DNA from 2 places in the Paenibacillus sp. BIC5C1 genome. Region 2 is predicted to be linked to the other one. Evidence: riboswitches for the same ligand, from Rfam matches in the RefSeq annotation. Region 2 holds a riboswitch; the other holds the start of a gene.
What was found. Region 2 has a riboswitch for S-adenosylmethionine ahead of metA (homoserine O-acetyltransferase MetA). Riboswitches for the same ligand answer to the same signal wherever they lie in the genome.
Positions count from the first base shown of each region.

Region 1: it holds a riboswitch for S-adenosylmethionine, as region 2 does, so the genes downstream of both, RS891_RS26390 (methionine ABC transporter ATP-binding protein) here and metA (homoserine O-acetyltransferase MetA) in region 2, are expected to answer to the same signal.

Region 1 is NZ_CP135922.1:5,894,643-5,910,392, reverse strand. It holds gene RS891_RS26435 (metal ABC transporter permease) at 1-164, shown strand, start outside; gene RS891_RS26430 (metal ABC transporter permease) at 164-1,036, shown strand; gene RS891_RS26425 (Cof-type HAD-IIB family hydrolase) at 1,737-2,486, shown strand; gene RS891_RS26420 (DUF456 domain-containing protein) at 2,541-2,981, shown strand; gene RS891_RS26415 (putative polysaccharide biosynthesis protein) at 3,042-4,670, shown strand; gene RS891_RS26410 (DUF2515 family protein) at 4,820-6,100, opposite strand; gene RS891_RS26405 (thioredoxin family protein) at 6,244-6,588, shown strand; gene RS891_RS26400 (COX15/CtaA family protein) at 6,891-7,829, shown strand; gene RS891_RS26395 (Cthe_2314 family HEPN domain-containing protein) at 8,044-8,772, shown strand; SAM riboswitch class I at 8,903-9,044, shown strand; gene RS891_RS26390 (methionine ABC transporter ATP-binding protein) at 9,172-10,206, shown strand; gene RS891_RS26385 (methionine ABC transporter permease) at 10,207-10,866, shown strand; gene RS891_RS26380 (MetQ/NlpA family ABC transporter substrate-binding protein) at 10,948-11,784, shown strand; gene RS891_RS26375 (DUF2167 domain-containing protein) at 11,966-12,964, opposite strand; gene RS891_RS26370 (SDR family oxidoreductase) at 13,289-14,068, shown strand; gene RS891_RS26365 (NifU family protein) at 14,137-14,382, opposite strand; gene RS891_RS26360 (YuzB family protein) at 14,463-14,717, shown strand; gene RS891_RS26355 (NAD(P)/FAD-dependent oxidoreductase) at 14,714-15,750, opposite strand, start outside.
Region 2 is NZ_CP135922.1:1,942,216-1,957,965, reverse strand. It holds gene RS891_RS09015 (YitT family protein) at 1-234, shown strand, start outside; gene RS891_RS09010 (zinc-binding alcohol dehydrogenase family protein) at 333-1,346, opposite strand; gene RS891_RS09005 (aldo/keto reductase) at 1,343-2,320, opposite strand; gene mqnC (cyclic dehypoxanthinyl futalosine synthase) at 2,573-3,709, opposite strand; gene RS891_RS08995 (trans-sulfuration enzyme family protein) at 3,953-5,146, opposite strand; gene RS891_RS08990 (aminotransferase class I/II-fold pyridoxal phosphate-dependent enzyme) at 5,139-6,326, opposite strand; gene metA (homoserine O-acetyltransferase MetA) at 6,351-7,268, opposite strand; SAM riboswitch class I at 7,503-7,627, opposite strand; gene corA (magnesium/cobalt transporter CorA) at 8,081-9,016, shown strand; gene RS891_RS08975 (HRDC domain-containing protein) at 9,111-10,112, opposite strand; gene RS891_RS08970 (ROK family protein) at 10,296-11,174, opposite strand; gene RS891_RS08965 (MOSC domain-containing protein) at 11,252-11,947, opposite strand; gene RS891_RS08960 (phosphodiester glycosidase family protein) at 11,977-13,083, opposite strand; gene RS891_RS08955 (5'-3' exonuclease) at 13,089-13,982, opposite strand; gene RS891_RS08950 (arsenate reductase family protein) at 14,387-14,752, opposite strand; gene RS891_RS08945 (RluA family pseudouridine synthase) at 15,079-15,750, opposite strand, start outside.

The sequences.
Region 1 (15,750 bases), 3.1 Mb from region 2:
CAACAGTGCTATTTGCGGGTTCCGCATTGCTTGCTCCAAGACGCGGACTGTTAGCACGGCGTTTGCGAAGTATGCAGGCGAAATCCGCTTACTTGAGAGAAGAGCATGCCACGCTACAGACACTCTCTGCACAGCGAGCGCAGCAGGAACGGGGTGAGTTGTAATGGCGACGTTTTGGATTATATTGACGGCCATCCTGGTATCTTCCGCCTGCGCCATTCTTGGCTGTTTTCTAATCTTAAGGCGGATGGCTCTGGTTGGAGATGCGATCAGTCATGCGGTTCTCCCGGGTATTGCGATTGCTTTCCTGTGGAGTGGTTCACGTGATTCGTTATGGATGCTGCTTGGGGCAACCGTATTTGGATTACTGACGGTGTTCTTCATTCAAAGCTTGCAGGCTGGAGGACTATCATCGGATGCTTCCATCGGAATAGTATTTACGGCACTCTTCGCAGTGGGTGTGATTTTGATCAGTTTGAATGCCGGGCATATTGATCTGGATCTCGATTGTGTCTTGTTCGGTGAGATCGCTTATGTCCAGTGGGATACCTTAACGCTTGGTGGGACGGATGTAGGCCCTAGGGCGGTCTGGATGCTGGGCATCACCTTGCTGGTCATTCTCCTTGTAATCGGCCTGTTCTACAAGCAGTTCAAGTTGTGTGCTTTTGATCCGGCGCTGGCTGCGGCCTGCGGTATTCCGGTGGTGTTGTTCCACTATTTGCTTATGGGGCTCGTTTCCATGACATCTGTGGCTTCATTTGAAAGCGTAGGGTCTATTCTCGTGGTAGGCATGTTGATTGTACCTGCAGCGACGGCTTACTTGCTTACGGATCGATTGGGTAAAATGATTCTGTACAGCGTGCTCGTAGGAGCGGCTTCATCAATTGGAGGCTACATCATGGCATACGCGCTGGATGCTTCCATTGCAGGTTGCATGGTGGCGGTAGCAGGAATTCTGTTTGTGCTGGCCCTGCTGCTGTCTCCAAAGCATGGTATCGTCTTCCGGTATGCTCGTCGCAAATTCGCGGCACGTTAATGGATAAAAAGTAGCAGCCGCCTGCATTGCAGGCGGTTTTTTCATGGATACGGGTAAGTTTTATCTCATACCAGACTCTTACACGAATTGGAACAGACACCTGTTGCCATGTTGCAAAGGGTCACCCGTATCGCGGGTTACTTTGTTGCAGGTAGACGATCTGTGGTAAAATGTCGTTAGCTGTGACGTCCGGAGCATCCGCCTACGCGGATGCCGGGCGATCTTTTTGTGAGAGTATGTTAGATAGATATAAAGAGCGTATAAGTTGAACTGGACATACATTGGGAAACGGAGAGGACTGAAGGGACCTGAAGAGGGGAGCTTTGTTTATGGATTTTCCTTCTACAAAATAGGTGTTATGAGGTCTAAATACACAGGTGATGTAGTGAAGGGGACGGAATCGACTGAAGAAGCGATAGCGTTCACCTAAAAGCTTTCTGTAAGAAAGCTGCTTCGAAAGCATATGCTGTCTCCGAATTTCTAACCTTTAAGAAGAGAGAATCTAGAAAATTTGGAGACAACAGCGATCGGAAGACGATCCGTACACGTAACGGTTACCTCGTATAATCTCAATACACTAAAGAGAAAGGTAATTCTGAAACAAAGATACAACAACTGGAAAGGTTTTCTGCCCGCGTAGAGCCTATATGTATATCCATGAGTTCAACTTGGAGAGAGACAACTGAGGAGGAAATACGGCATGAGTGAACTAAAATACAAATTGCTTGCATTGGATATGGATGGAACACTGCTTAATGATAATCATGAGATCACACAGGAAACCGCCAAATGGATTCAGATCGCCATTCGACGGGGAGTGCATGTGTGCCTTTCGACGGGGAGAGCTGTTTTTCATGCGATGCCTTATGCAGTGCAGCTTGGGCTGGAAACCCCGATGGTAACGGTCAATGGCAGTGAAGTCTGGAAAGCTCCGCATGATCTGCATATGCGCCATCTGATGGACCCGGTATTGATCCGCAAAATGCAGGAGATTGGCGAAAAATATAATAGCTGGTACTGGGCATACTCCGTGGAAGAGCTGTTCAACCGTGATCGCTGGACGGACAATATTGAAGGTCTGGAATGGCTGAAATTCGGATTCAATACCGAAGTGGATGAAGTCCGTCACCAGATTATGATGGAACTGCAGCAAATGGGCGGCTTGCAAATGACGAACTCCTCACCTGTTAATATTGAGATTAATCCTGGTGGAGTATCCAAAGCGAGCGGTGTAGCTGAAGTCTGCAAGCTGCTGGGCATCGAGATGTCCGAAGTGGTTGCTGTTGGAGACAGCTTGAATGATCTGGCTGTTATTGAAGCTGTGGGTCTTGGTGTTGCCATGGGCAACGCGCAGGAGCAAGTGAAGGAAGCGGCTGACCTGATCGTAGCGAGCAACAACGAAGATGGCATTGTCGAAGTCATCCGTGATCATATTTTGAAGGGGGAATAACCTTTGCTCGCAACCGTTGGCTGGATTTTAATTGTACTGCTGTTTGCGGTGGGGATGGCCGGAACGGTATATCCCATACTGCCTGGTGCTGTAGCGATTTTCTTCGCGTTTCTGGTCTATGGCTGGTTCTTCAGCTTTGTTCCGTTCGGTGTATGGTTCTGGATTATCCAGATTTTGATCGTAGTGGTGCTGTTTGTGGCTGATTATGTCGTCAGTGCCTGGGGTGTGAAGAAATTCGGCGGCTCCAAATTATCGACGACGCTCAGTACGATTGGTGTCATCATTGGCCCATTTGTCATTCCGGCATTCGGACTTGTACTGGGGCCATTTATCGGTGCTTTTATCGGAGAACTGATCGGAGGTTCTTCACCAGCCAAAGCTTCCAAAGTCGGATTTGGTTCCGTGGTGGGGCTGTTTACAAGCACCGTTATGAAAATTATTTTGCAAATCGTCATGATTGTTCTGTTTATTATCTGGGTGGTAAGATTCGCATAGACGTTCGGGAGCGACTTCATCTGGATGCACGTCGTTGTGGGGGAAAGAAGGGGAATTGGCTTGTCAAAGAAGGAAACATTCATTAGAGGTACGCTCATCTTGGCGGCAGCTGCGCTGATTGCGAGGGTACTCGGATTGGTTCAACGGGTGCCGCTGGAGCATATCCTCGGCGATATCGGTAACGCATCGTTTACCATCTCCAACACGGTATATTTAATGCTGTTAACCGTAGCTACAGCAGGCATACCGAGTACACTTAGTAAAATGGTCTCGGAACGTTATGCACTGGGACGCGCAGGTGAAGCACAACAAATCTACCGTGCAGCTCTGATCTTTGCGGCTGTAGCCGGGGTCGTAATGTCTGCTTTATTATGGTTCGCAGCACCGTATTATGCGACGTACGTATCCAAAGTACCGGAATCGGTGAGCGCCATTCGGGCCTTGGCTCCAGCGCTGCTTCTCTTCCCGGCCATCGCAATGATGCGTGGATATTTCCAGGGTCGTGGCAATATGACGGCAGGCGGCATTTCACAGATTGTGGAGCAGTTTGCACGTGTAGGTACAGCGATCATCGTGGCGTTTGTTATGCTGCAATGGAATTATGATGATCAAACCATTGCGGCAGGGGCTTCATTTGGGGGCGTATTCGGAAGTATTGGCGCTTTTGCTGTCATGCTGTACTTCACCTTGAAGCTTCGCAAAAATGACCGTGCGGCTCAATTGAATTACGAGCGTGCGGAGCAATTGCCCATGCGGGGTATTTACAGCGATATATTCAAACTTTCGATACCAATCGTTTTATCTTCACTCGCTGTTCCGGCGATTAACTTTATCGATTCATCGCTGGTAGTTCCACTGCTTAGCGGACGAGTCGGACTGGAAGAAGCGACAGGAGTTCTTGCCATCCTCGGTGCCAAGGCCCAAAGTATTGCAGGCATTCCTCCGATTTTGGCTATCGCACTGAGTCAATCACTTGTGCCAGTCATTTCGGCAGCTTTTGCACGCAAGGATGAAGTTCATCTGAAAAATCAGGTGACGCTTGCTTTGCGCATTTCAATTCTGACCGGGATGCCAATCGTTATCGCTCTATGTGCGGCAGCATATTCCGTTAACGGCTTGCTGTTTACCAGCCCAGACGGGACACCAATCATTACATTGCTGACGTTCGGTACTATTTTCCAAATTACAATGATGACCACGAACTCCATTTTGCTTGGGGTGGGTAAACCACGGATTACAATGATCAGTGTAGCTGCGGGTATCGTAGTCAAACTCATAGCGAGTTTAATCCTGGCTCCGATTTTTGGCATTTACGGAATCATTATTGCGACCGCATTGTGTTTCTTGGTTATTACGTACCTCAATCTGCGGGTACTTCGCAAAATTGTTGATTTCTCGATCATGGGTGATCGTTGGAAAGGATTCATCATTACCGTGCTGCTTGCAGCAGGTGTTGGTTTTGCAGCGAACTGGGCCGGGAACTCCATCTTTGATTTATTCCTGCCAGCACGTGTATCATTCCTCGTTACCTGTCTGTTTGTGGGTGCGCTTGTGGTTGTCGTGTATCTGGTACTCATGGTTGTTCTACGTGTACTTCGTAAAGACGAACTGGGCAGTTACCCTCGTATTTTGCAAAAAATACTCCGTCCGCTCATGCGTCTACAACGTGGAGCCGGGCAACGTGGATAATCGATCAACACACTAATACACACTTCGTTATATTGTTTGAAATAAGTACAAGCTCTGTCTGCTTTCATAGCGGACAGGGCTTTTTTATTATACCCAATAAAGGTAGTCCATTATTTTCTTCTAGACGAATCCCTATACAGCTTCTGTCCTTAATGCGTCAAGGTTTTGGCATCATGGGCCAATGCAGTTTTCAACATGCCATACCGATGTTCATGACTCATCTCAAACAGCCAGGGGCGGCGCGGGGCAGTGAGATGACCAAGACAATCGCGATTTTGCAGCCAATCCTGCCTTGTTATAGGTTCGTACGGCGTATCACCCCATACAGCCAGCAATTCAGGACTATATAACCGCTGTCCTTCCACTAGCCATTCTTGATCCAGCAGCTCCTGGCTATAGAGCTCAGCTTCTCCGGCTTCATCTTCATGTGCGGTGAACAGACCGGGCCAGTATTCGGCACGTGAGCCACGGTGGGGAACCGCGCGCGCAAACTCCAATACTTGTGTGTACACTTGTTCCACGCCAAACAGCATCGCATATAAGCCTTTGCCAAACATAATCCGCTCATCCAGCTTGCCAAAATGTTCAATAACCCGGCCTGCAAGACCTTTTTCCCGTCCGAGTGGAAATACGATATGATTCAACCCAGCCAGATTATGCAAATGGAATGCGGGTTTGGACAGCACTTCTTTTTGAAAATAAGGATGCTGCACCACCCGGCTCTCGATATAGTTCTGCTCATTAATAATTAATGCCACACTAAGCAGCGAGCTGCATCGCTCCAGCCAAAATCGTTCCCAGAACGGTATCATGAACACCGATACATGAAAATGGGGCAACAAATGAAAACAGCTCCGTCCAATTCGGCGGCTGTTCATATACAATAGAAGCTGTGGATAGGCGTCCTGGAAAATGAGAGCATTGCATCGCTCCAGTAATCGATACATGTGCTCACGGTCTGTTTGATTTTGCAGATTGTGCATAAGGTCGCTCTGAAGATCGGTCATGTGATATCCGCCGTTGCGGGATACCATATGGGCAAGCAGGGCCCAATGCAGCTCGGGATACTGTTCGTAACATTCCAGGTATGCTGCTGTACGAGTGATGTTACTTCGGTTGTTTTCCTGCGTTAATGTTTTGATTTCTTCCAGAATGATGCAGTCCTCTTCACAGACCAGTGCACTGAGCGTATTGCGGGCAAAAGCATTCTCGTTTCCAGGCAATAAGCGCTCCACCTCTGCTTGTAAGGTTGCAGCCATATCAGAGTCCCAAGCCATATCACGCAAGGGATGACGAAGCTGTGCAGAGGCTTGCCAAGCCGCTTGTTTTCCCCTCCACACTTCCCTAGCCGCACCTGGGATGGATCGGACCATCTGCAATATCGACCCGTGATGGGCAGACTCGGAGGAATCTGTTTTAACGGAAGTCATGACATGACCTCCTTTCCTGATAATCTGATTACGGTTGTAGTTTAGGAAGCTGTTGATGTCAGTATGCGCCGAATATTTGACTTCCACTCCGCAATTTGCTTCACTAAGAGGATAAGACAAGGTATAGAAAGGAAGATGTTGTAATGGAAAAGATTACATCGAAACCGGAGTTTGATGTGGCAATCCAATCTCCGCGTTTGACTGTAGCTGTATTTAAGGCAGATTGGTGTGGTGATTGCAAGTACATCGATCCGTTTATGCCTGAAGTTGAAGAGAAGTTTGCTCGTGAGCTGAAGTTGGTTGAGGTCGACGTAGATCAGGTGGGTACAGTGAGCGAAGAGCAAAATATCCTCGGCATCCCTAGCTTTGTAGCTTACACAGATGGCCGAGAACTTGTGCGTTATGTGAATAAACTGCGCAAGTCAAGAGAAGAGATTGAGCAATTCCTGCAGCGTGCAGTTGAGGTGTATAACACGATTCATAAATAAAGTATGACAGGTTAACCATGTTAAAGGTTATAATTAAAGGAACGCCATTTCTCTTGAAATAGGGAAGTGGCGTTTGTATTTTCCGAGTTTTCGGGAGAAACTAACGTTGTAATAATGTACATATTTGCCGATGACCTGTGGGTCAATTTTTCGACAGACGTTAACATTTTGTCACAAAGCGCGGCGTCAATGACACATTTATCCGGTATAATGAATTTAGTTGTGAAATAAGTGTCAAAGTACCGAATCAAGCGGAGAATGTAGTTCTTCGCCATCTTAAACCAACAGCGGGTGAGAAAAAATTGAAACACTTAACCTTGTTTAAATGGTTAACCGTATTAACCTGTCTTGTCATGTTTCTGGCTACATTTGGCGGAGGCGTCGTAACCCGAACGGAATCGGGGCTCGGTTGCGGAGCAGAATGGCCTTTATGTAACGGAAAACTTGTGCCTGCACATACTGTTGCCTCACTTATTGAATTTTCCCATCGCGCCGTCAGCGCACTGGCAGGACTATTGTCCATAGCCTCTTTTGTAGCATTTTTACGGTTTGGTAAATCACGCCGTGATTTGCAATTGTTTTCACTGTTAACGCTGATATTTGTTATTGTCCAGGGAATCATGGGGGCTTTTGCTGTCGTATTCTCCCAATCTTCCGCAGTCATGGCACTGCATTTCGGATTTGCCTTAATCGCTTTTGCCAGCTCCCTGATGATGGCGCTTGGTATTCGGCAGGAAGCACGCCATGGTGGATTGGAACGACTGAATCGATATCCGAGAGTCAGTAAAGGGTTCCGAAATCTGGTATGGTTTTCCACGATCTATACGTACCTCGTGGTATATACTGGAGCATTTGTGAGCCATACGGATTCTGCTGGAGGTTGTTCAGGATTTCCGCTCTGTAACGGGCAGATTATTCCTGAGCTCTCGGGAGGCGTAGCTGTTGCTTTTGCTCACCGGGTGGCGGCTGTTTCATTAGTAATCGTCATTGCAATTCTCGGCCATTTTGCGTATCGCAAACATCCGGATAACACGGAATTAAGAGCGCTTGGCGTCATTTCTGTGGTGCTGGTTTTGTTGCAAGTGGTCATTGGTTTTGGACTGATGCTCACGATGAACCGTCCGGAAGTGTATATGTTCGTGGCGCTGGCGCATATGCTTGATATTGCCATTTTGTTCGGGGTATTAACCTATATGAGTTTCTTGGTGTACAAGTTGCATCGGCCCGTTAACCGGTTCTAATATATCCGAATTATTGTAGTTCAGGGGATGAATCCAGTGAAGTTCACCATCCGATGATGTACATCATTGGACAGGTGAACTTTGTTTGATGTCAGGCGTGTCAGGGCACCCTATTGTAAGCAGCGGTCATACGTTTACTCTGATTCCGATTTTGTTTAATATGATAAATTATTATTAATTTGATGATCTGCAGAGTGGAAAGAGGAGGCTATATATGCTGCGAACGTTGCTGGGTGAAAAGCCGCGTAAGAACGAAGGCATACTAAAGGACGCGATGGAAGCGATGGCGGACACGCTTGAGCTATTTCAGCGACAGATGCATGTGGATCATGATCCTACCCATGATTTTCGTAAACTGTATATATGGACCCAGGGATTGATCTCTTCGCTGGATGAATTGGAGCAAAGCTGTTTTGCAGCTTCCCATTTCCGTCAGAAAGTCAAAGCGGGCTCTACGGATGATATGACAATACCAGAAAAAGCAGAGTATGCCCGTTACGTCTATTTCTATAAGGATGGCTTCATCCGATGTTTTGCCATTCTGGATAAGTTAGGTACGGTATTGAATGAAATATTTGAGCTGAATACAACCAATGTTAAAACACATTATTCTTATTTCACCGTATTAAGACAGTTCGGATATGATAAGCTGCATTATGTTCTTGCCAATGAACTGATCCGGATCAAGGACTCATACCGTGAGCCGATGAGCAAATTGCGCAAACGACGAAACATGGAGATTCATTACATGAATTCCGAAATGCAGGATGATCTGTGGCAGCTGCACCAGACTTTGCAAGGGAAAGTAAAGCTGGAAGACCTGGATCAGCATCTTTTGGAACTCCGGCAGGGTGTGGATATGGTATGTGAGACGTTAAAAGCAGCCTATGGCTACATTAACGAGAAGTGGCATAAGCAGGTAATGCACCAATCGACGAACTAATTGGATAGTAATATTTGCCTTTGACAAATCGGAATACTTGGATTATACTGAGTTCCTGATCGACAGTTAGATGGAATTAACATTTATGACATTAACATTATAACTACTACTGAACTTATAAATTAAATATTTCTTATCGAGAGCGGCGGAGGGACAGGCCCGATGAAGCCCGGCAACCGATTTATAACTGCATGACAGCTGTGTCATACTTTATAGATGTTAGGTGCTAATTCCTACAAAATGGTGCAGAGCACGATTTTGGCAGATGAGAAGGTATAATCTTTCACGTGAAGAGCCCTTTTTGTTTCTGCAAAAGGGGCTCTTTTTTTGTACGATGAAGGGGAGTTTTCCTTTCATTCGGGTAAAGATACATGTAGGCAGTGGGAAGGAGCAGTAACTTTGATTGAATTAAAAGGTTTAACCAAGACGTACGGTAAAGGTTCAAAAAGTACGACGGCCTTATCCGATCTAAATTTGAATATCCGCAAGGGTGAAATATTTGGAGTTATCGGTCATTCCGGTGCAGGCAAGAGTACATTGATCCGTTGTATCAATTTGCTCGAACGCCCCACGGCAGGCGAGGTTTGGGTTGATGGAATCAACCTAACCGATCTCAATAAGTCTGATTTGCAGCAACAACGGCGTAAGATTGGCATGATTTTTCAACACTTTAATCTGTTATCCTCAGCTACGGTATATGACAATGTGGCTTTTCCTTTGAAGCTCGTTAATACGCCCAAGGCTGCAATGGATCGGAAAGTGAAGGAAATGCTCGCATTGGTTGGACTGGAGGACCACAGCAATAAATATCCGGCCCAACTGTCAGGCGGACAGAAGCAAAGGGTAGGTATTGCGAGAGCACTCGCGAGTGATCCGAACGTGCTGCTATGTGATGAGGCTACATCGGCACTGGATCCCCAGACAACCGATTCGATTCTGAAGTTATTGCTGGATATCAATGAAAAGTATAACCTCACGATTGTGCTAATCACCCATGAAATGCACGTGATCCAGAATATCTGTGATCAGGTGGCGGTTATCCATCAGGGGGGCATCGTGGAGCAAGGGCCGGTGACGGAAGTATTCCTCAAGCCGCAGCATGCCATTACGCGTGACTTTATGATGCGGGACCATGAGGTGGGAATTGCATTAGAAGAGACCGCTCTGGCGAGTGCAGATGTCTCATTACAGACGAACGGAGCTTCTAAGCTTGTGAAAATATCCTTCTTGGGCAATAAAACCTATGAGGCGATTTTGTCCAGAACAGTTCGTAAAACAGGAGTGGATTTCGCCATTTTGCAAGGCACCATTTCAACGATCAAACAAGTACCCTATGGACAGCTGACCGTTCGGTTTGAGGGGCAGTCAGATGAGATTAATCTCACCATTAAAGAGTTAGTGGATCAGGGACTTGATGTGGAGGTGCTCCGTTAAATGGATTTTTCAACGGTACGTTGGGAAGAAATAGGTAAGGCTTCTATTGAAACACTGCAAATCCTGGGAGCATCGGGCTTGTTCACGATCATCATTGGTTTGCCGCTAGGCGTATTGCTGTTTATGACGGCAAGGTCGGCTTCAATCCAGTCTCAAGTGGTGTACACGATACTATCGTTTATTGTAAACATTTTGCGCTCAGTGCCATTTATCATTCTGATTGTTGCACTCATTCCGTTTACGCGTACATTGGTCGGTACAGCGACAGGTGTGCTGGGTGTTATACCACCGCTCGTCATTGCCGCAGCTCCATACTTTGCCCGGTTGGTGGAAACTACACTGCGTGAAGTGGATCGTGGCGTCATTGAGGCAGCACAGGCGATGGGAGCTTCGACCGGACAGATTGTACGGCGTGTGCTTCTGCCAGAGGCATTACCGGGTCTTTTAGCTGGAATTACCATTACAATCGTAACCCTCGTTTCATACACGGCGATGGCGGGGATGGTTGGTGGTGGAGGTCTGGGAACATTGGCAATCAACTACGGATACTTCCGTTATCAGAATGAAATTATGATTATATCTGTTGTATTTATGATCATTCTGGTGCAAGTGCTTCAGATGGCTGGCGATCGTTTGGTTAAATGGTTCACCAGGAAATAACACATATATAGCATTTGTCCTGATTCGGTATCGGTTTGGGGCAAAATGCAAAAAAAATTTATTGGAGAAGGGGTTTTACACATGAAAAAATGGTCTTTTGCTCTACTTAGCATTATGCTGATTGCGGTTCTTGCGGCTTGCGGAAACAACAAGGATTCAGACAGCGGAGCTGACAATGCTGGAGGCGCACCGCGCACCGTAGAATTGAAAGTTGGAGCATCACCTACACCACATGCGGAAATTTTGGAAAGCATCAAGCCTGAACTCGAAGCTGAAGGTATTCGCTTGCAAATCGTGACTTTCAATGATTATGTTCAACCTAACCAACAGCTTGAAGATAAACAACTGGATGCGAACTTTTTCCAACACCAGCCTTACCTGGATACAGAGAACAAAGAACGTGGTTTCCACCTCGTTGCTGTAACACCTGTGCATGTTGAGCCATTTGCTGGCTATTCCAAAAAAATCAAATCATTGGATGAGTTGAAAGACGGCGCAAAAGTAGCCATCCCTAATGACCCATCCAACGGCGGTCGTGGACTGTTGTTGCTTGCAAAAGAAGGACTTATCACGCTGAAAGACAACACAAATATCACTTCTACGATTCAGGATATTACAGCCAATCCGAAAAACTTGAATATCATCGAGCTGGATGCAGCCATGATGCCTCGTCAACTGGATGAAGCAGACCTGGTATTCATCAACGCCAACTACGCGCTGGAAGCCAATCTGAACCCAGAGAAGGATGCGCTGCTGATTGAGGACCTGCAAGGTAACCCTTATGCAAACATCCTCGTATCCCGTGAAGATAACAAAGATGCAGATGCTATCCAAAAACTGGCTGCAGCTCTGCATTCCGAAGAGGTTAAAACATTCATCAAAGATCGTTATCAAGGTGCTGTAGAACCTGCGTTTTAAGCTGAACGATTAAGCTGAAATACAGTGTATACTCGGCTCACTTCTTAAGGAATTACTAAAGAAAGCCCTGCATTCTCTTTATGAGAATACAGGGCTTTTTATTTTGTACATCGATGTTAAAGAGTGTTTTGATGTAAGAGCACTTCGATGTAGGATTACGTTAATTCCTTTACTTATAAGCTTAACGTTTATTCGGATCAGTATCCGAATGTCCATCTGTTTGTTGGCTATCAGAGCCTGCTGACTCCTGACCAGCAGCATGCTGTTGGTAAGCTTCCTCTGCAGGAGATAGCGAATTCTGATCTCCAGGGTCAGCCTCCTTTTTGCGTCCAGTCAGCTTGCGACGAATCCATCCGAAAGCACCAACAATAGCGGCCACGATGACAAACCATCCTTTTTTGAGCAAAAGCAATAATCCGACTTTCTTAGCTACAGCTACACCAGCACCACCGAGAATCAGACTGGTCAGGCCAAGTTCTGATTTTTTGTCTACGGATGCATCAAAATCTTCATAGGTGTTTCCTTTAATCACGTTGAGCTGGTTAAGCACGGAGTTTTCAAACTGTTTGCGGTTTTCTTCAAAATTGGCACTATCCGTAACGAGGATAACACCGATGTATCCTTCACGGGTGAGTACATTCACATTGTAATTGACGAGTTTTTCCCGCTCTGCATCCTCAAGACCAAGAGAATAGATCAATTGATGTTTGCTGCTGTCATAGGCGGGCTCAATTTCCCATCCGGTGATAAACAGCTGGTTTTCGGGTGTTGTTTTCTCATTTTGTTCTTCTGTACCTCTTTTGTAGCTATCGAGCAGTTCATCGGCGTCCAGATCGTCTTTTTCACTGTCGTCGACATGACCGGTATCGTTATATTCAAAGATAACATACCAGTTGGAGTTTTCGCCGGCGCCATAGATGCTTCCGATTTCCGTTCCATTGGGGAAGGAGTCCGTGTCTTCCAGGAACCTTTGGGTGTTAGCTGCATCGAGATAGGAGAGATTTTCAGCTACGTTTAATGTTGCTTTGTTATCAAGTACTACGTTTGAAGGCCCATCAATCCATTGATAATCTTCGGTGGAGCTATTGCTTTCACTTTCTGCAGATGCTGTGGTCGAGAATGGAGCTTGAAATGAGGCGATAAGCAAAATTGCGAGTAGAGAGGCTAACCATCTTTTCATTTACGCTGTATTCCTTTCGAAGTTGTCATGCAATGTTGTCATTGACATGAACATATGTATTGTGTCGTTATATTCATAAGAAAATAAGGACTTATCGACATTAACATAGGCATCCAGACCAAACAAGGGAATTTTGGATATAAAGGGTTAATTTTCCTACAAAAGACCTAATTCATTTTATTTCTGATGTTTGAAAGATAAGTATTTAGTCCTTGATTTACACTTTCTTGCAAATGGTACAGATTGGTGGGAAACGCGAGTTGTGAGGGGATGATAAATCTTTTATACTGGATGAGTGACTGCTCTTTGAAGAGGGGGATGAACGTGAAGGGAAAGATTGCCCTCATAACGGGAAGTGCCAAAGGTCTTGGTAAAATGACGGCCCTCAGTCTGGCGGATCAGGGTTGTCATATTGCTCTGAATTACGTACATAGCCGTACGGAAGCTGAGTCGTTACAGGCTCAGATTATTGCCAAGGGTGTGCGGTGTATTGCCATTCAGGCCGATATTTCCAAGAAAGAAGAGATCACCATGCTCGTTGCACAGGTTGAAGAGAAACTGGGCAGCATTGATATTCTTGTGAATAACGCGGGTCCTTTTGTCCGTGAACGTCGACTGTTTGCCGAGTATTCCGAAGATGAGGTTCAGATGCTTGTGCAAGGAAACCTGCTTGGACCGATGCTGCTGGATCAGCGTGTATTGCCGGAGATGCGGCGCAAGCAGTGGGGACGAATTATCCATTTTGGCTTCAGTCATGCGGGAGAAGCGAGGTCGTGGCCTCATCGGGCGGTTTATGCTGCTGCGAAGGTAGGTCTGGTTTCATTTACAAAGACACTTGCTGTGGAGGAAGCTCCCTACGGCATTACGGTTAATATGGTCTGTCCAGGTGATATTCGCGGTGCCAACAAAGAGAAAACGATTGATGAAATGGCAGGTATAACCGACGAGGAAACCCCGAGAGGACGTCCTGGGAGCGGTGAAGATATTGCGCGGGTGATCACTTATCTGTGTCTGGATCATTCCGATTTTATAACAGGTAACATTATGGATGTATCTGGAGGACTTGATCCGATTCGTCCTAACATACAGCGTGAGGATGCATAGAACAAAAAAAGAGCCCTCCACTTCATGCGAAGCGAAAGGCTCTTGAGGTTTATTTCGTGAAGGATTGATTAGAATACTTGTACGACTTCTTCGACACCCTCAACTTCTTCGAGAAGGGCGCGTTCAATCCCGGCTTTTAAGGTAATGGTGGAGCTTGGGCAGCTGCCGCAGGCACCGACCAGTTTCAGCTTAATAATGCCGTCCTCCACGTCGACCAGTTCCACGTCACCGCCATCGCGTTGCAGGAACGGACGAAGTTTGTCAAGCACTTCAGATACCTCATCATACATGGTGCTTTGTGCGTTTTCGCTCATTTTTTTCAACTCCTTTCCTCACTATAGTATATTACAATTGGCCACAAATTAAAATGGTCAAACAAAGCAGGTGAACCTACATGAGACCGATTATTGAATTTTGTGCCAATAATATGCATTTTGGCACAGATGAAGTCATGGATCAACTGGAAGAAAATCCAGACTATGATGTGATAGAATACGGCTGCCTCAGCAATTGCGGCCAATGTTACATGACTCCATTTGCATTGGTGAATGGCGAGTTAGTCATTACCGATAAAGTGGAAGATTTATATAACGCCATCTTGGCCAAAATTGCCGAAGCCGATGCCTGGGATGAGTTGGATCTCGATTAACCGAGATGACGCTTGGACATCCAGAGCACACCGCTTTTTAGAATACGTGGCACACGTCCCATCATGGACGTTTTGCCCATCAGCCCAAATCCAGCCTTCTTGCCGAGTGCACCGAGTGTGCCACGAAGTTTGAGTGGCTGCGGATTGGGCTTTTCGCCTTTCCAGAGGGCATGCTGAATATGGGCGATTTGTTCACCCTGTACTTCGGCAGCCTGACCGCTTGGTGCATAAGGCACGCTGGCGCAGTCACCTACTACATAGACATCGGTATATTCAGGAATTTGATAATATTCGTTCAGTACGACACGACCTTGTGGATCCTTGGTCACATCGAGATCCTGTACAACTTTTACGGGCTGAATTCCGGCAGTCCATACTACCGCATCCGTTAGAATTTCCTCATCCCGGTTGAAAATGGCATTTGGTTCAAGTCGGGAAATGGCAATATGTCCGCGTGTCTCGACCTGATGTTCGCCGAACCATTCATGAACATAAGCCGACAAGCGCTGCGGAAAAGCGGATAATACACGTTCACCACGGTCCAGGATACTGATGTTCAGGTCCGGTCTGCTCTCACGAAGCTCGGCAGCCATCTCGACGCCGCTCAAGCCACCGCCGACGATATGCACATTACCATAAGCTTTAACTTCGTTAAGACGAAGGTAGGTTTCCCGTGTTTTGCTGAAGCTTTGAATCGTACAGCTATATTCCTCGGCTCCCGGCGTATTGTGGAATCGGTCTGTACATCCAAGTCCAATTACGAGCTTGTCATATTCCAATGGGTCCTGGCCTTCAAATTCAATCTGACGTTGTTCCAAGTCAATCGAAGTTACTTCTCCATAACGATAAGTGACTTTGTCGCTGACTGGGAATTGGATACGCAGGTCATAATCGGATACGGTCCCTGCTGCGAGTGCGTAATATTCAGTTTTCAATCCTTGGAAGGGGCTGCGGTCCACTAACACGATTTGTGTATCTGACGGGATCTTACCTTCCAGAAGTTCCTTGATAATCGTGAGGCCACCGTAGCCGC
Region 2 (15,750 bases):
TTAACCACACAAAGCGCTCAAGTTGAAAAAGCCATCCGTAAACGGCTGCGCCGTGAACCTGGAACATTGGATGCTTCATCGGATTCAGGGCACCCTGCTGTCGCTGAAGGTTGGATCCAACACGTTCCGGGAGCACTCTACTATGAGATTCATTTCCTTGAAATGATCTGGCTCAAATCCATTGTGCGTCATATTGATCCACATGCAGGTATTGTGACGAACCCGGAAAAATAATCTAGATTCCTATAGGTTGGGCAAATAAAAACTCTCTCTGTTTCCTATGAATGTTAACCATTCATTAAGGTCAGAGAGAGTTTTTTCATTGATTATTTTTATAATTCCACTATTGCCTTCACTACATGCGAATCCGGTTGTAACCAGGTGTCGATTGATTCAGGCAATTGATCCAAACTCGACCGGTGTGTAATGTAGCCATCCATGTTCAATTTCTTCTCCCGCAAGATCGACATGACCTGTTCAAAATCTTCCCGTGTGGCGTTTCGGCTGCCCAGAATGCTCATCTCCCGCTTATGAAAGTCTGGATCATGAAAGGAAATATCGGCTTTGACCAGTCCAACAAAGATTAATTGTCCACCATGAGCCACATATTGGATGGCATTATTCATCGATTGCATGTTTCCTGTTGCATCAAAGACAGCCGTCGCATAGTCCCCATTCGTGATTTCAGCAACTTGTTGTGCCGCTTGTTCATTGGCCTGAACCATAGCATCCACTCCAGCCCACATGCGGCTAAGTTCCAACCTGTCCACATTCCGGTCAATGGCAATGACCCTAGCACCCGCATGTTTAGCAAAAGCCATCACCCCCAGGCCAATGGGTCCAGCTCCAATGACCACAACCTGGTCACCAGGCTTTATGGCTGCTCTTCTGACCGCATGAGCACCAATACTCAGCGGCTCTACCATCGCAGTTTCATCCAGCGTAAGTCCTTCGGCTTGGATCAGATGGGAGACAGGAACAGCAATCCTCTCTCGCATGCCGCCGTCCACATGTACACCCATCACCTGCATGGACACACAACAATTCGTTTTCCCTGATCGACAAGCGATACAATGACCACAATGTAAATATGGAATAATACTTACCTGATCTCCTGCTTTCAAGCCCGCTTCATTGGGGCCAATCTCTTCAATAATCCCTGAAAGCTCATGCCCAAGTACTCGGGGATAGGTGAAAAATGGCTGATTACCTTTGTAGGCGTGCAAATCTGTGCCACAAATTCCAATTCGGCGGATGGTTACCAGCGCCTGATTCTCGGTTCTTTCAGGTTCAGCTATGTCTCGTAACGCTAAACGATTTATTTCTTCACATATAACAGCTCTCACTCCTGTTCCCCCTTCGATGATGCTTGTGACTTCATGTTATGTTCAATGTTATATTCAGGGCGTCCGCTGGCCCAGCTCTCGTTATGAATTGGAGCCAGAATACGCAGTACCTCTGTTAACAGGTCCTGATCCAGGGGTTCATCAATCCAAGCTGCATTGTGACGGATATTATGTTCACTTGCACTGCTGACCAGTGTTGTTGGAATCCGTTCATTGGCTGTTGCAAACTGTACGGCAAGCTTCGCAATATTAGTGCCCTGTTCCGCACAGAACCGCGCCGCTTGCAGGCAAACCTGCTTCACTTGATCATCTGCCGGGTGCCAGGCAGGAGTGCCTCTTGTGCTTAATAAACCCATGGAAAGAGGCGAAGCATTCACAAGGCCAACTTCTTTCTTTTCCAAAAGGGGCAGCAAGGACAGCAGTGAAGTATCATTCAATGCATAATGGCAGTAGGAAATGATAGCGTCGGCATCAATCTGTGGCAGCACCTTTTCGAATAACCGCAGCGGTAAGCCACAAATCCCTGCATGGCGAATGACTCCCTGCTCTTTTAGGCGGAGTAAGGTTGGAAAAGCTTCTTCAATAATAATATCTGCAGAGACAAATTCAATGTCATGCAAGAACAGGATGTCGATATAATCGGTATGCAGTCGATCTAGACTCTCTTGTACACTCTCATGTATCCGCTTACGTGAAAAATCAAATGCATTCTCCCCATAACGTCCAGCCTTGGTCGACAACGTAAACGAGCTGCGTGGCAAACTACGGATGGCTTCTCCAAGCACCATTTCAGCTTTTGTTAATCCATAATAGGGCGAAACATCTATATAGTTCATCCCTGCATCTACAGCGGCGTGAACCGTACGAACACCCTCACCTCGGTCAATATCACGAAATACGGAACCTAGAGAGGATGCTCCAAAGCTCAGTACAGGTACTTCCAATTCCGTCTTCCCAAGTCTTCTTGTTTTCATCGGCCTGCCCCTTCCCAAGCATGTCTGCTTACTCACGTGTCCTTTCATTGTAACAGTTGAATTCCAATATAAAATATCGTCAAATGCGTAATATGTACTGTTTGATGATCTGTGAATAATCGCTTGGTGTGAAGTGAAATTAAAAAGTCCGCCGATTCCCCTTATAAAGAGTAATCAACGGACTTCTTATCCAAACTGACTGAATGGACTTAACCATTCAATTCATCAGCATAATGTACTTTAAAATATATATTAGTTCTGCATTACAAAATCTTGTTGAATGGCATTATTCTCATCAAACGTCCGCAGGATGTCATATCTTGTGTTACGCTGTGCTGGAATATAACCGGACTCCCGAATCAGTTGCGTAATGGAACCAATGTTAACTTTGTATGTTGCGCCTGCAGCAGATACCACGTTCTCTTCAATCATGGTGCTACCGAAGTCGTTGCAGCCAAATTCAAGTGATTTTTTGCCGACTTCAGGTCCCATCGTTACCCACGAGGATTGAATGTTTTTGATGTTGTCCAATACCAGTCGACTGATCGCTACCGTCTTCAGGTACTCTTCTGGCGTCTGACGCTCCAGCTTCAGGTTTGTATTATCCGGTTGGAATGTCCAAGGAATGAACGCCAAGAATCCTTCGGAATCATACTTGTTCGCAATGCACTCATCCTGAGCTTCACGTACCCGAAGCAGATGCAGTGCGCGCTCTTCCATCGTTTCACCAAGGCCAATAACCATCGTTGCCGTTGTGTTCATACCGATACGGTGAGCTGTCTGCATAACGTCCATCCAATCGCGCCATGAACCTTTCAAACGGCTGATTTTACGGCGTGTACGGTCATCCAGAATTTCGGCACCACCACCAGGCAGGGAATCGAGTCCCGCTTCGTGAATTGCACGTACAACCTCTTCCAAAGTAAGACCGTCGGACACCTCAACCATTTTCATAATTTCGGCTGGTGAGAAGGAGTGCATCGTAATATTAGGGAAACGCTCCTTGATCGCTTTGAGCAGATCGGTATAATAACTAAACGGCAGATTTGGATTCGTTCCGCCTTGCATCAGAATCTCGGTACCATTCACGTCTTCGGTTTCTTGGATCTTCTGGAAGATGACTTCATCGGGAAGTACATATCCTTCGTCAGAGCCAGGTCTGCGGTAGAAAGCACAAAAACGGCAGTACACATCACACACGTTCGTGTAGTTGACGTTACGCCCAATTACAAATGTTCTGTATGGTTCGGGGTGCATGCGTTTTACAATCACATTGGCGGCTGCCCCGATTTTGTCTACTTCATTTGATTCAAACAGCTGAATCGTGTCTTCCAAGTCCAAACGTTCGCCCCGAAGGGCTTTATCTAAGATACGGTCTACCGTACTCATCGTAAAAAAGCCTCCCTCATGAAGAGAAAATATAATCACGATCCGTCCCAACTTGCTCATATAGATGAAAGTTTTGGTGGCAACATCGCATTTCTGTACTCCACATATCGTAACACAGGTTACATGTGAAAAAAAGCACCTTATGAGAAGGTGCTTTAAAAATTAATAAAAATGTTTACATATGCCATCTATTTCAATTCTTTTTCAGCAGGCTCTAACACCCATGTTTCAATACTATTGACTCTACGAGTCCTGAAGTGCCTGATCCAGATCTGCAATCAGGTCATCGATGTCTTCCAGACCAACCGAGAAGCGCAATAATCCGTCAGTTATACCTCGATCACGGCGAACCTCAGCCGGCATAGCCGCATGAGACATCATCGCAGGATAAGACAGGATACTTTCAACCGCACCCAAACTCACAGCAACAATTGGCAATTTCACACGGTTGAGTACAGCCTTGGCCCGATCTCCCGAACCTACGTCAAACGACACGACAGCGCCGTATCCGCTTGACTGACGTTCATGAGCTTCACGCCCAGGATGATCCAGCAGCCCCGGATAAAATACAGCCGTAATATCACTGCGTCCACTAAGCCAAGCAGCCAGCTTCGCTGTGCTTTGTTCACTATGTGCCATGCGCGCACCCAAGGTTTTCATACCACGCATCAGCAGCCAGGATTCCTGGGCACCAAGGACGGTTCCAAGTCCATTCTGCAATTGTTTTAGCTGTCTGCCCAATGAATCCGTACGAGCAACGGCTAAACCTGCCAGCACATCACTGTGTCCGCCAAGAAACTTGGTCGCACTATGTACGACAATATCCACCCCGAGCTCAATCGGACGCTGGTAATAAGGCGTCATGAAGGTGTTATCAAGAATGGAGATTAACTCATGTTCCTGTGCCCAGGAGGTGACTGCAGCAATATCCGTGATTCGAAGTGTCGGGTTGGAAGGTGTTTCCATATAAACTGCCTTCGTATTCGGTTTGAGCGCTGCCTTTACTTCCTCAATATTGGTCATATCCACAAAGGTAGTCTCAATCTGCATCCGGCTCAGAATGGAAGTAAGCAGTCGATACGTTCCTCCATATACATCTTCCGTCACAATCATGTGATCGCCTGCCGAGAACATCATGAACACACTGGAGATGGCAGCCATCCCTGAGGAGTAGGCAAATCCGCGTGCTCCGCCTTCCAACAATGTAATGTAATCCTCCAATGCCTGACGTGTCGGGTTACCGGAACGACTATAATCATGTTGAGGTGGATTAAAAATATCAAAATGATGGAATGTGGATGCCTGGTAAATTGGCACACTGGAAGCCCCGGTGGTTTTATCAATTTCGTCACCGAAATGCAGCAGCTTGGTGTCGAACTTCAGGTCGGAATGAACATTCCGTTCATGATTGTTGGCATTATGGTTTTGCTCACTCATGATGCGTTCCCCCTTCTATCTCCTGCTGTGCAGCTGTTAGTGCATTGCCCAGATCGGCAATCAGATCTTCGGCGTGCTCGATCCCTACAGAGAAGCGCAACAGACGGTCATCTACACCTACAGCGTCACGAATTTCAATCGGAATATCCGCATGGGTCTGTACCGCAGGGTAAGTCATCAACGACTCTACACCCCCGAGGCTTTCCGCAAAAGCAATCAGTTTGATATGACGCAGCAATGGTTCAACATAACGAGCATCCTTTACTTTGAAAGAGAAGATGCCCGTATTCCCACTGGATTGTTTATTCTGTATTTCAAATCCGGGATGAGCCGACAAACCAGGATGATACACTTCATTAACGGCTGGGTGCTCCAAAAGGTACTTGGCAATCGTCAAAGCATTATACTCATGCCGCTCCATGCGAAGAGCGAGTGTCTTCATGCCTTTCATCAGCTGATAGGAGTCGCTTGGAGACAATACAGCTCCTATGGAATTGTGCAGAAATGCCATTTCGGCTGACAGTTCTTCCCCTTTGGTAATAATTAATCCCGCAAGTACATCATTATGACCACCCAGATACTTCGTGGCACTATGGATGATGATATCAGCACCGAGTTCAATTGGACGCTGGAAGAACGGAGTCAGTAGTGTATTATCCACAATGGTCAGCAAGTTGTGGCTCTTGGCCCAGGAGCATACCGCTTCCACATCCGTAATCATCATTAGTGGATTGGTTGGTGTCTCAATAAATACCGCTTTAGTATTCGGTTGACGAATACTTTCCAGAGCTGCCAAGTCATTGGTATCGACGTAACTTGCTGTCACACCAAATCGAGACAGGATGCGTTCAAGCAAACGATACGTTCCGCCGTACAGATCTAGCGATACAATCAGATGATCCCCTTGTCCGAATAAAGCGAAAATCGTTTGCAAAGCGGCCATGCCGGAGCTACAGGCAAAACCTGCATCACCGGATTCCAACGCTGCCGCTGCTTCTTCCAACACTTTACGGGTTGGATTGGTCGTACGAATATAATCAAATCCCGTGCTTTGTCCAAGCTTTGGGTGGCGAAACGCAGTGGATTGATAGATCGGAAAATTAATGGCGCCTGTTACCGGTTCATTGATAGACCCAATTTGGGCCAATCGACTTTCGATTTTCAACTTGTTGTCTTCCATTGCAGCATCCTCCTGTAATGTCGATTAAATTTGTGGACCAATATCGTAAGGTGTCTCTTGATACACATAGTAATTGAGCCAATTAGAGAATAATAAGTTTGCATGTGCCCGCCAAGTGGCTGGGGGAACACGGGAAGGATCGTCATTCGGGAAATAATGTCTAGGCAGCGCAATGTCCATGCCTTTAGCTGCATCACGGTCATATTCCCATTTCAATGAAAGCGGGTCATACTCGGCATGTCCGGTTGCAAAAATCTGTTTGCCGTCTTTGGTAGCAACGAGGAAAATACCCGCTTCCTCGGATTCAGCCAATATTTCAAGGTTATCATTTTTTTCAATATCTTCACGTCGCACTTCCGTATGACGAGAATGCGGGACGTTGAATACTTCATCGAATCCGCGCAGCAGCTGCACATTGGATCTGTTGATCGTATGTGAGAATACGCCAAAACATTTTTCATCCAGCGGAACTTTTGGAACTCCGAAATGGTGGTATAAACCTGCTTGGGAAGCCCAACATATATGCATGGTCGAAGTTACATTCGTTTTGGTCCATTCGAAGATCTCCTGGATTTCTTTCCAATAGTTCACGTCTTCAAAGTCCATTTGCTCTACAGGAGCGCCTGTAATGATCATGCCGTCAAAACGGCGGTGTTCGATCTCATCAAAGGTTTTGTAGAATAAGTCCAAATATTCCTGGGAAGTGTTCTTGGACGTATGAGACTTTGGATGAACCAGAACGATATCTACCTGAATGGGTGTGTTACCCACCAAACGAAGCAATTGAGTTTCTGTCGTTTCCTTTGTGGGCATCAGGTTTAATATAGCGATACGCAGTGGACGAATGTCCTGCTGGTAAGCAGATGTCTCGTCCATGACAAAGATGTTCTCTCCTGCAAGTACTTCTTTGGCAGGCAGTGTGTCTGGAATTTTGATTGGCATGGTGGTTCTAACTCCTCCTTGTGCATAAATAGATGCAGCCACTGCGGACTCGATACGATTCGCATCCGTACAGTTATAGGCTGCCATGAGCTTGCCTGCAGGCGCTGAATTGCAACCACATTGCTGGCGGCAAGCTCAAGTTCCTTAGCGAAAATCACTGCTGAGAAGTCGGTGCATATAACAAAGACCTTCCTCGGATTCCGAGAAAGGTCATATGTAAATAGATATGCGCCTCTCTCATCTCTCAGTTACAACAGTGTCACTTGGACACTTGGTCGCTGCAAGAATTAGCACCGTGCGGTATACCGCCGGTTGCCGGGTTTCATCGGGCCAGTCCCTCCACCTACTCTTGATAAGATTTCGCTTTATTCAATTGTAATAACTAGTGTGGTTCACCTTTTACTTTAAGACATTAATCCCCTCACGTCAAGGTGTAGTTCAATGTCTGTTCCTCAGGATCGGAACCGTTCATCATCCGTTGTCATACACTGCTCCAGGGCGCGAAATCGACACATTTTTGCGCTTGAAAGGACCCTGTACCAGCGGTATACTAGACAAGTGTTATAAACCCTTATGTGAGAGGTGACATATTCAATGGATGGCGACCCGAGGCCTGACTGGCAGCCGAATTCCGACAAACTGCATAGAGAATTGATATCAGCATGCCGGCAGCGGGACGTTACTTCCGTTTGACTATAGAGCGAACGCAGTCCTGACTTCCAGGCTCCGCTGCCGACCGGCTGATCTGTTCTTTTTGCGCCCATATTGATGAAATCCGCCCATTTGGCGGGTGCAGAAGGAGTAGATGAATAATGAAAATCCGGTTGGTAAATAACGGTGTATTTATTCCGGTGGACGACATTCAGCAGGCGCTGACTCCACCAGCGGAGGGGTTTTACTGGATTGATGCAGACGTAGACGATTTGGCGGTACTTCAACCGCTGTTCATGATGCATGATCTGGCCGTGGAAGACTGTTTGAGTGACGAAGAACAACGTCCGAAGATTGAAATTTATGAGAGCCATTATTTTATTGTTATTAATAGCATTCGTTTTGATGATGAAGAGATTTTTTTACGTGCCGTCAACTTGTTCCTTGGCAGACACTTTATTATCAGTGTAACCAAACAGAAAGTCAGCGAATTGCGGACATTGAAACCGATCCTGTGGGAACAGGAAATCAGTACGCCGGATAAGCTGCTGTATCTGCTGGTTGACTTGATTGTTGATAATTATTTCACCGTTGGTGACCGAATCGAAGCGCGCATTGAGAAGCTTGAAGAAGACATCCTGATGCATACCAAGAAATCTCATCTAAATGAGATTATCGGGCTTCGCAGTGAGATTTTATGGCTGAAGAAAGTGCTGGGACCTCAGAAAGAGGTCATTAACACACTCAATAAAAAAGATTTGCGTCTTATTGATGATCAACTGCAAAAGTATTTCAGCGACATTTATGAGAATGCTGTGAAAATATCTGAAACCTTTGAGACTTATCGGGACTTGATGGGGAACTTGCGAGAAGCTTACCAATCCAGTATCGCCAACCGGGCGAATGAAATCATGCGTGTGTTCACCGCCATTACCACGGTGTTCATGCCGCTGACCGTTATCACGGGCATCTATGGGATGAACTTTACGAACATGCCTGAGCTGGACTGGAAGTATGGTTATTTTGTGGTTATTGGCCTGATGGTTACACTGGGCCTGAGCATGTTCTTTATTTTCCGCAAAAAAGATTGGGTTTGAAATAGCAAAAAGACGAAGTGCTCCACATTTTGAGACGCTTCGTCTTTTTTTATTATCCGCTTATAAGTATGACAACTAACGTCCTATTTCCAATCTAGCCTGCATTCTGCTCCGTCTCTGTGTCACGACGAAACCGGATGCGAATCATGCGCAGTCTTTCGTAGACCTGCTCCAGGTTGCTACCGCCAGGCTTTTCTTCTCCATACACCTTATGTAATACAGGCTTCAGAAACGTATCTCCCAGCTCCTCGTAGGCACTCCATACCGCCTCTTGCTCCTCTTCGGGCATGACAGCAAGCTCCGCATCAAGCAGACAATCTGTGTCATATCCCTCCAAATCCAGTGTCTCCAATAACTCAATCAGCTCCCTACGGGACAATCCGGAACGATTTACGATTTCCTCCAACGTATATCCTTCCTTCATACCTTCAAGTACCTGCTTACGTGTGGTGAATCTGTCAAGTTCCTGCTTGTACTTCTGCTCTCTCTGTTTGTACAGCCAGCTCTCATATTCTTGTTCCTTCAGATCCGAGTACACCCAATCTAGCGGGAAAGATGTGGAACGTTCCAGTCCATTCGTAATCTCCAGCCATTCCTCTCCATACTCGGAAGCCTTGCTCTCCCCTACGCCAGGTAATTGCATCAATTCATCGATGGTTTGTGGAACAAATGCACTGATCAAACGCAACAACCGGTTCGTTGCAATAAAATAAGGGGCCTTCCGGTCAGACGCTGCTCTCTTCCTGCGCCATATGCACAGATCCATATACAGCCCCTCATTGCCGTATAATTCACTGTAACAATGAAGACGCTGACCGCCATAACTGCGCGACTTCAAATCATCATTTTCGTGAAACAAACCCTGCAGCAACGGACGATATCCTTCGCTCATCTGTATGGCTAACTGATGACGATACACATGTAACAGCTCGTCCCACGAACTGCCAGCATACCAGTTGTCATCCGTTCGATCTCCTTCCTCATATCGGCTCCACCCCAGATGCCACGCTCCTTCTTCTTCACCGATCCACAGCTGTGCATGCTCTTCATTCTGATCTAACATTCTGGATAATCTGTTCATGAAAATGACTTCCATATCTTGTCCCTCCTTCAATAGTTCAGCTCGACACAGCCTGTATGTGCTAAATTAAGCAGCACAAAAAAACACCTCTCCTGCAAAATCCATGCAAGAGAGGTGCTTCCTCATTTAACCGTGCTATGCTGTTGCTCATATATTACCACAATGGAAAAATTCGTCAACTACTTGTTTGTAAAGCTATTACTTGTTCAAAGCCAATTTCGCCAGTGCAAGCGAACCACACAGTCCCGCATTATCGCCAAGTCCCGGTGAAACGACATACTGGTCAATTTCGGATTGAAGTGCAGGGTGCTGAACGTATCCAGCGAGCAATTCCTGCAATTTGCTGCGAACCATTGGGAACAGATGCTCCTGCTTCATCACACCGCCACCCATTACAATTTTCTGAGGTGTGAGGATCAATACATAATTCATCAGGGCATGCGCCAGGTAATGTGCTTCAATCTCCCAGGCCTTGTGATCGGCTGGCAGTTCGTAAGCCGGTTGATTCCAACGTTTATTGATGGCAGGACCTGCGGCAAGGCCTTCCAGACAGTCCCCATGATACGGACAGAACCCTTCATATGTATCTTCGGGATGTCTGCGGACAATGATGTGTCCCATCTCTGGATGCGACAATCCATGGACCATTTTGCCACCTACAACTGCGCCTGCACCAATTCCCGTTCCGACAGTAATATACAGACAGCTATCCAGGCCTTGTGCAGCCCCCCAGGTTGCTTCCCCAAGCGCAGCACCGTTTACATCCGTGTCGAACGTCATCGGTACATCAAAGTGCTCTTTGAGCTTACCAATAAGGTTGTACTGCCCCCAATGCGGTTTCGGTGTTGTTGTGATGTAACCATAAGTCGGGCTTCCTTCAATCGGATCAATTGGACCAAATGAACCTACACCCAAAGCTTCAATACCTTTACCTTCAAAAAAAGCGATTACTTGTGCCATCGTCTCTTCCGGTGTCGTCGTTGGAAAACTTACGCGTTCAAGAACTTCTCCTTCTTCCGTACCGATACCACATACAAATTTGGTTCCTCCAGCTTCAATTGCGCCTAAAATCGTCATGTTAGTCACACTCCCTAGTAGTTTAAAATTAAATGGATCTTCAAATCTGTTCTCTAAAAGACGGAACAACAGCATGATTAGTCCTGTTCAGCAGTTTCGAGCTTGGCCAATCGCTTCAATAAGGTCTGTTTCCAGCTGTCGGATAACGTTGGAATGGCCAGTAGAGCACGCATAGCAACGGCATCCTGCTTCCCCTGATGCATAATTCGATTGGCTTCCAGAATGGTCATTGATGCAGGATCTGTGCTTATACGTCTTAATATTGCAGAAGGAGTTACCTCTCCCTCTTGCAAGACCCGAAAATAAAATCCGGTATGCCCGCTATCCTGAAAATAAACAGGCAGCTCTTTGTAATCATACCGTGCACCAAGCTTGAAGCAAGGCTGTCTTGGCTGGCTGACCTGTACCGTGGCTTCCCCCAATTGATACACATCACCAATGCGGACTTCTTCCTCCATACAGCCTTCAACTGTCAGATTTTCTCCACAAGCCCCCCAGTCCAGCTTGCGATCCATCAGTTGTTCAAGCGCCGGATAACGACTGTAATCGTATACACAAACCGCCTTGTCAGGTCCACCATGATGCTCCAGATCAGCCTGGGCATCCCCTGTCATTCCGGTGAATGACAGGAAGACCGGGCTGGATATGGGATGTTTCACAATGCCGCTCATCACTTCGCGCTTCTGGCCAGGCAAGGCCTGAAGTTGCCCTACGTTTACAGCTAATACCGCCGTTTTGTTTTCATCTGGCTTCCGGTTATGAGTGAGTGTCATCTGATCCTACCTCCCATATTAGCTTTCTTTTAACGAACAGAGCCACCAAAAACAAGTGTATTACTTAACAAGCGGCCCGGGGAAGTAAGCATTTTGCCGCCAGCATACATGCCAGAAGATGCACCTCCATCCAGGTTCATTGCCTGCTTGGCACCAAGCTTCTGCATGACAGCAGCCCATTCCTTAATCGTCGCTCCTGACACGGTAGCCAACATCACCGATCCGTCGGCCATAATGGCAATACCACTTCTTGCGCCGGAGGCATTGAGAATTTTGGTATCCTTGAAGCCCTCACTCGCTGGATTTACGGCAATTTTGCCGTCTTTCACCAGACGTGGACCTGCGCCCACAGCGGTGACTACATCTTGCCAAGGGATCTCTTTGCCTGCTGCATTGGTGTATTTATAATTCATCTCTACAGTTGATCCAACGGTAAAGCGGTCCGACGAAGATTTCTGATTACCCGTGAAGACCAGTACCGATCCATTCTTCGGAATGGCTACATTGGTATTCGGTACTTTCTTGGTGACAATCCCTTTCTCCATCACAACCGCCGTACCTCCTTTGAACCCGACTGTAGATCCCCGCTCTGGCGTGTATAACATCGTAATACTCGCATTCGCGGAAGGTGTTCGGTTAATAAAGGTCGCATACCAACTGCGTGACTTTCCTTCTGTATCTGTTACTTTACCCGTCAGACTCACTTGAAGCGAATCCATGATGGCTGAGCCATCTTCCTTAAACCCAATCGTTGTTCCGTATCTTCCAATATGTATGACTTTGCCGTTTGCTATTAACATGCCGTATGGATCTGGAGCTCCGTTATATGCTTCAAAAAATGCTCCGTTAATGGCCGCTTGCGCGCCATATGCCTTAACAATTGAAGGTAATGTTGCCGTCTGACCGACCTGCTTCTTCGCTAATCCTACGGTAACTGGTGTACCCTTGGGAATACTAACCGTCTGCACGGTAAAACTGCGTCCTGCTGCTTTTACTTTCTGTACTTTGGTGCTAATTGCCGCTTTGGCATCTACTGTCTGTGGAGCACTCACCGCTCCTGAAAGGATTACAGGCAAAGCAAGGACGAGGGCCATAGCCCCTGTCCACCACTTTTTGCCCGTCCGTTTTGTCTGCATGCTACTCACCCTATTGCCACTCCCATCCAAGAGCCCAGGCTCTTCATCTCAAGTTGTTCGAACTTGTCCATCACCATATCCGGATCAAGACGCAATTCACATACATCCAGTGCACAAGCTACCGGAACTGCACAGTGAATCTCTGCCAGTTTGCGGGACAGATGAAGCATGTCGAGATCATTCTCAATCTTGTTGCGTACCGAAGGGGTAAGTTTATCCATATTGTCCAAAATACCTTCAATGGAGCCAAACTCCTGCACAAGTTTCAAAGCCGTCTTCTCCCCAATGCCCCGTACTCCAGGATAATTGTCACTGGCATCGCCCATCAGACCTTTCATGTCAATCACTTGACGAGGTGTCAGTTGTTTCTCCGTCATTAGGGATTCAGGCGTATACACCATATAATTGCCATGACCTTTTTTCATAATAATAATGCTTGTACGATCATCAATCAGTTGCAGCATATCATGGTCACCCGTAAGTACCATCACGTTCATATCCGTCTGCTCGGTGTAATACTTGGCAAGTGTACCGATGCAATCATCAGCCTCATATCCTTGAGCGCCAATATTCGGAATGTTTAAACTATCCATCACTTCACGAATCAGAGCAAACTGAGGAATCAGATCATCCGGAGCTTCCGGACGGTTCCCCTTATACGCTGCATACTCTTCACCGCGAAACGTCTTGCCTCCCATATCCCAACAGCATACGACATGACTTGGCCCAAAGGTCTGAACCGCATCCCAGAAATAACGGATAAATCCGTATACTGCGTTGGTTGGCACGCCTGCCTTTGTACGTCTGATATATCCGCTTGCAGATGTTGCATAGAACGCACGGAACAACACCGCCATACCATCTACCAGCAACAAAGTAGGTTCATTACGTTGATTCACTTGAATTTGTTCTCTCCTGTCCTGATTCCATAGAAAATTGAACTAAAAATAATTACACTTGCCACTCCGATGACAGAACAACCTTCTGATCGCTGTTATCCCCAGATTTTTTTGATTCCCTTATTCAAAAGGGAAAATCCGGTGGTAAAGGCGAAGTGTATGCTTCCGATGGAGCTTTCTTTTAGAAAGCTTTTAGCTCCGCTTCTTCAGGTTATTTCTGTCCTCTCCATTCTCGTGTAAATCTTTAGCTAAGTTTCTATAGCAAATAAAATATCGAACTAATTCTATCATTATAGCATAGTTCCGCCAAGGATCGACCAGCCAAAAAAGCCCTGAAATTTGAACATTCAGAGCCTTTTTTACCTTGGTTCATTTAACAATCAATGAAATCATTAATCAATAAATTACGCGTTGTTCCATTCCTCTTCATACGTATCTTCCTTGAATCCTACGGTCACTTTGTGACCATCCGTAACGATTGGGCGTTTAATCAGGCGCCCATTGGAAGCCAGCAAACGAATCTGCTCTTCTGTGGACAGCCCCGGCAGCTTGTCCTTCAATTGCTGCTCCTTGTACACTTCCCCACTCGTATTGAAAAACTTTTTCACTTCAAGTCCGCTCTTCTGAATCAACTCCGTTAATTCTTCTTCGGTTGGGGGGGTGTCGAAAATAGGAAATAATTCCAGTTCATGCCCCTGAGCTTCCAGCCATTTTACCGCTTTACGGCACGTGCCACATTTAGCGTATTGATATACTTTTAGATTACTCATCGTTACTTGTCCTCCTATGTGTGCTCCGGTTTCGATTTCTCGCTTCCCTTGGTTTGCTTCGCAAATCCAAAAGTCGCTCCAAACCGATACCATCGCACTGTATTTTTAAACCTCTTCTCGAATGAGAAAATGTCCATTCGGCTTTAGGATCAAAAGCCTAAAACATAAAACCTTACAACCTTACAACCTTACAACCTTAGCCTGCGGCATTTTGTTCGGGTGCATTTGCATCCCTCACACGGGTTAAGCTAACTAACATTGATTGACAGCAGGGCACCGTGCATTGAGATTCTGCACCAGCGCGAATCAAAGGCCGTTTAACAGGCTTACAACAATTCTCTCGGGGATGCCTCAGCATCCAGGCGAGCCTCCAGGGCTGCCATATCTGCGGGTAAAGGTGCTTGGAACGTCATCCTTTTTTGCAAAATGGGATGTTCAAACGCCAGCTCACATGCGTGCAATGCCTGACGGGCAATCCAAGTGTCTCGTTCCTCCCGAACAGCCAGGGTCTGCTCATCGAACTCATGCATAGGAAGGGTCTTGTACATCCGATCCCCAATTAAAGGGCAGCCAATCGATGTCATGTGTACCCTAATTTGATGGGTTCTGCCGCTCTCCAGCTTCAGGCTCACCGCACTAGCGCTTCCGCCCGCCCACCTTGCAACGGTCGTGTATAACGTTCTTGCCGCATACCCGTCAGGTGTAACGATTCGACGATGCGGCTCTTCGGGATCACGATCAATCGGGCCATCGATGGCCCCCTCTTCTTGGGCAGGACTACCGTGCACAAAGGCAATATATTTTTTATCTACCGTTCCTGCGATCATCTGCTCAGACACATGCTGGTGCACATATGGATTTTTCGCGATTGCCAGCACACCAGATGTTTCCTGATCCAATCGATGAATCGGTCTGAAACGGAAACGATCGCCTTTAGTCTTCCAATAATGGACAACCCCGTTTGCCAATGTACCTGTGTAATGCCCATGTGTTGGATG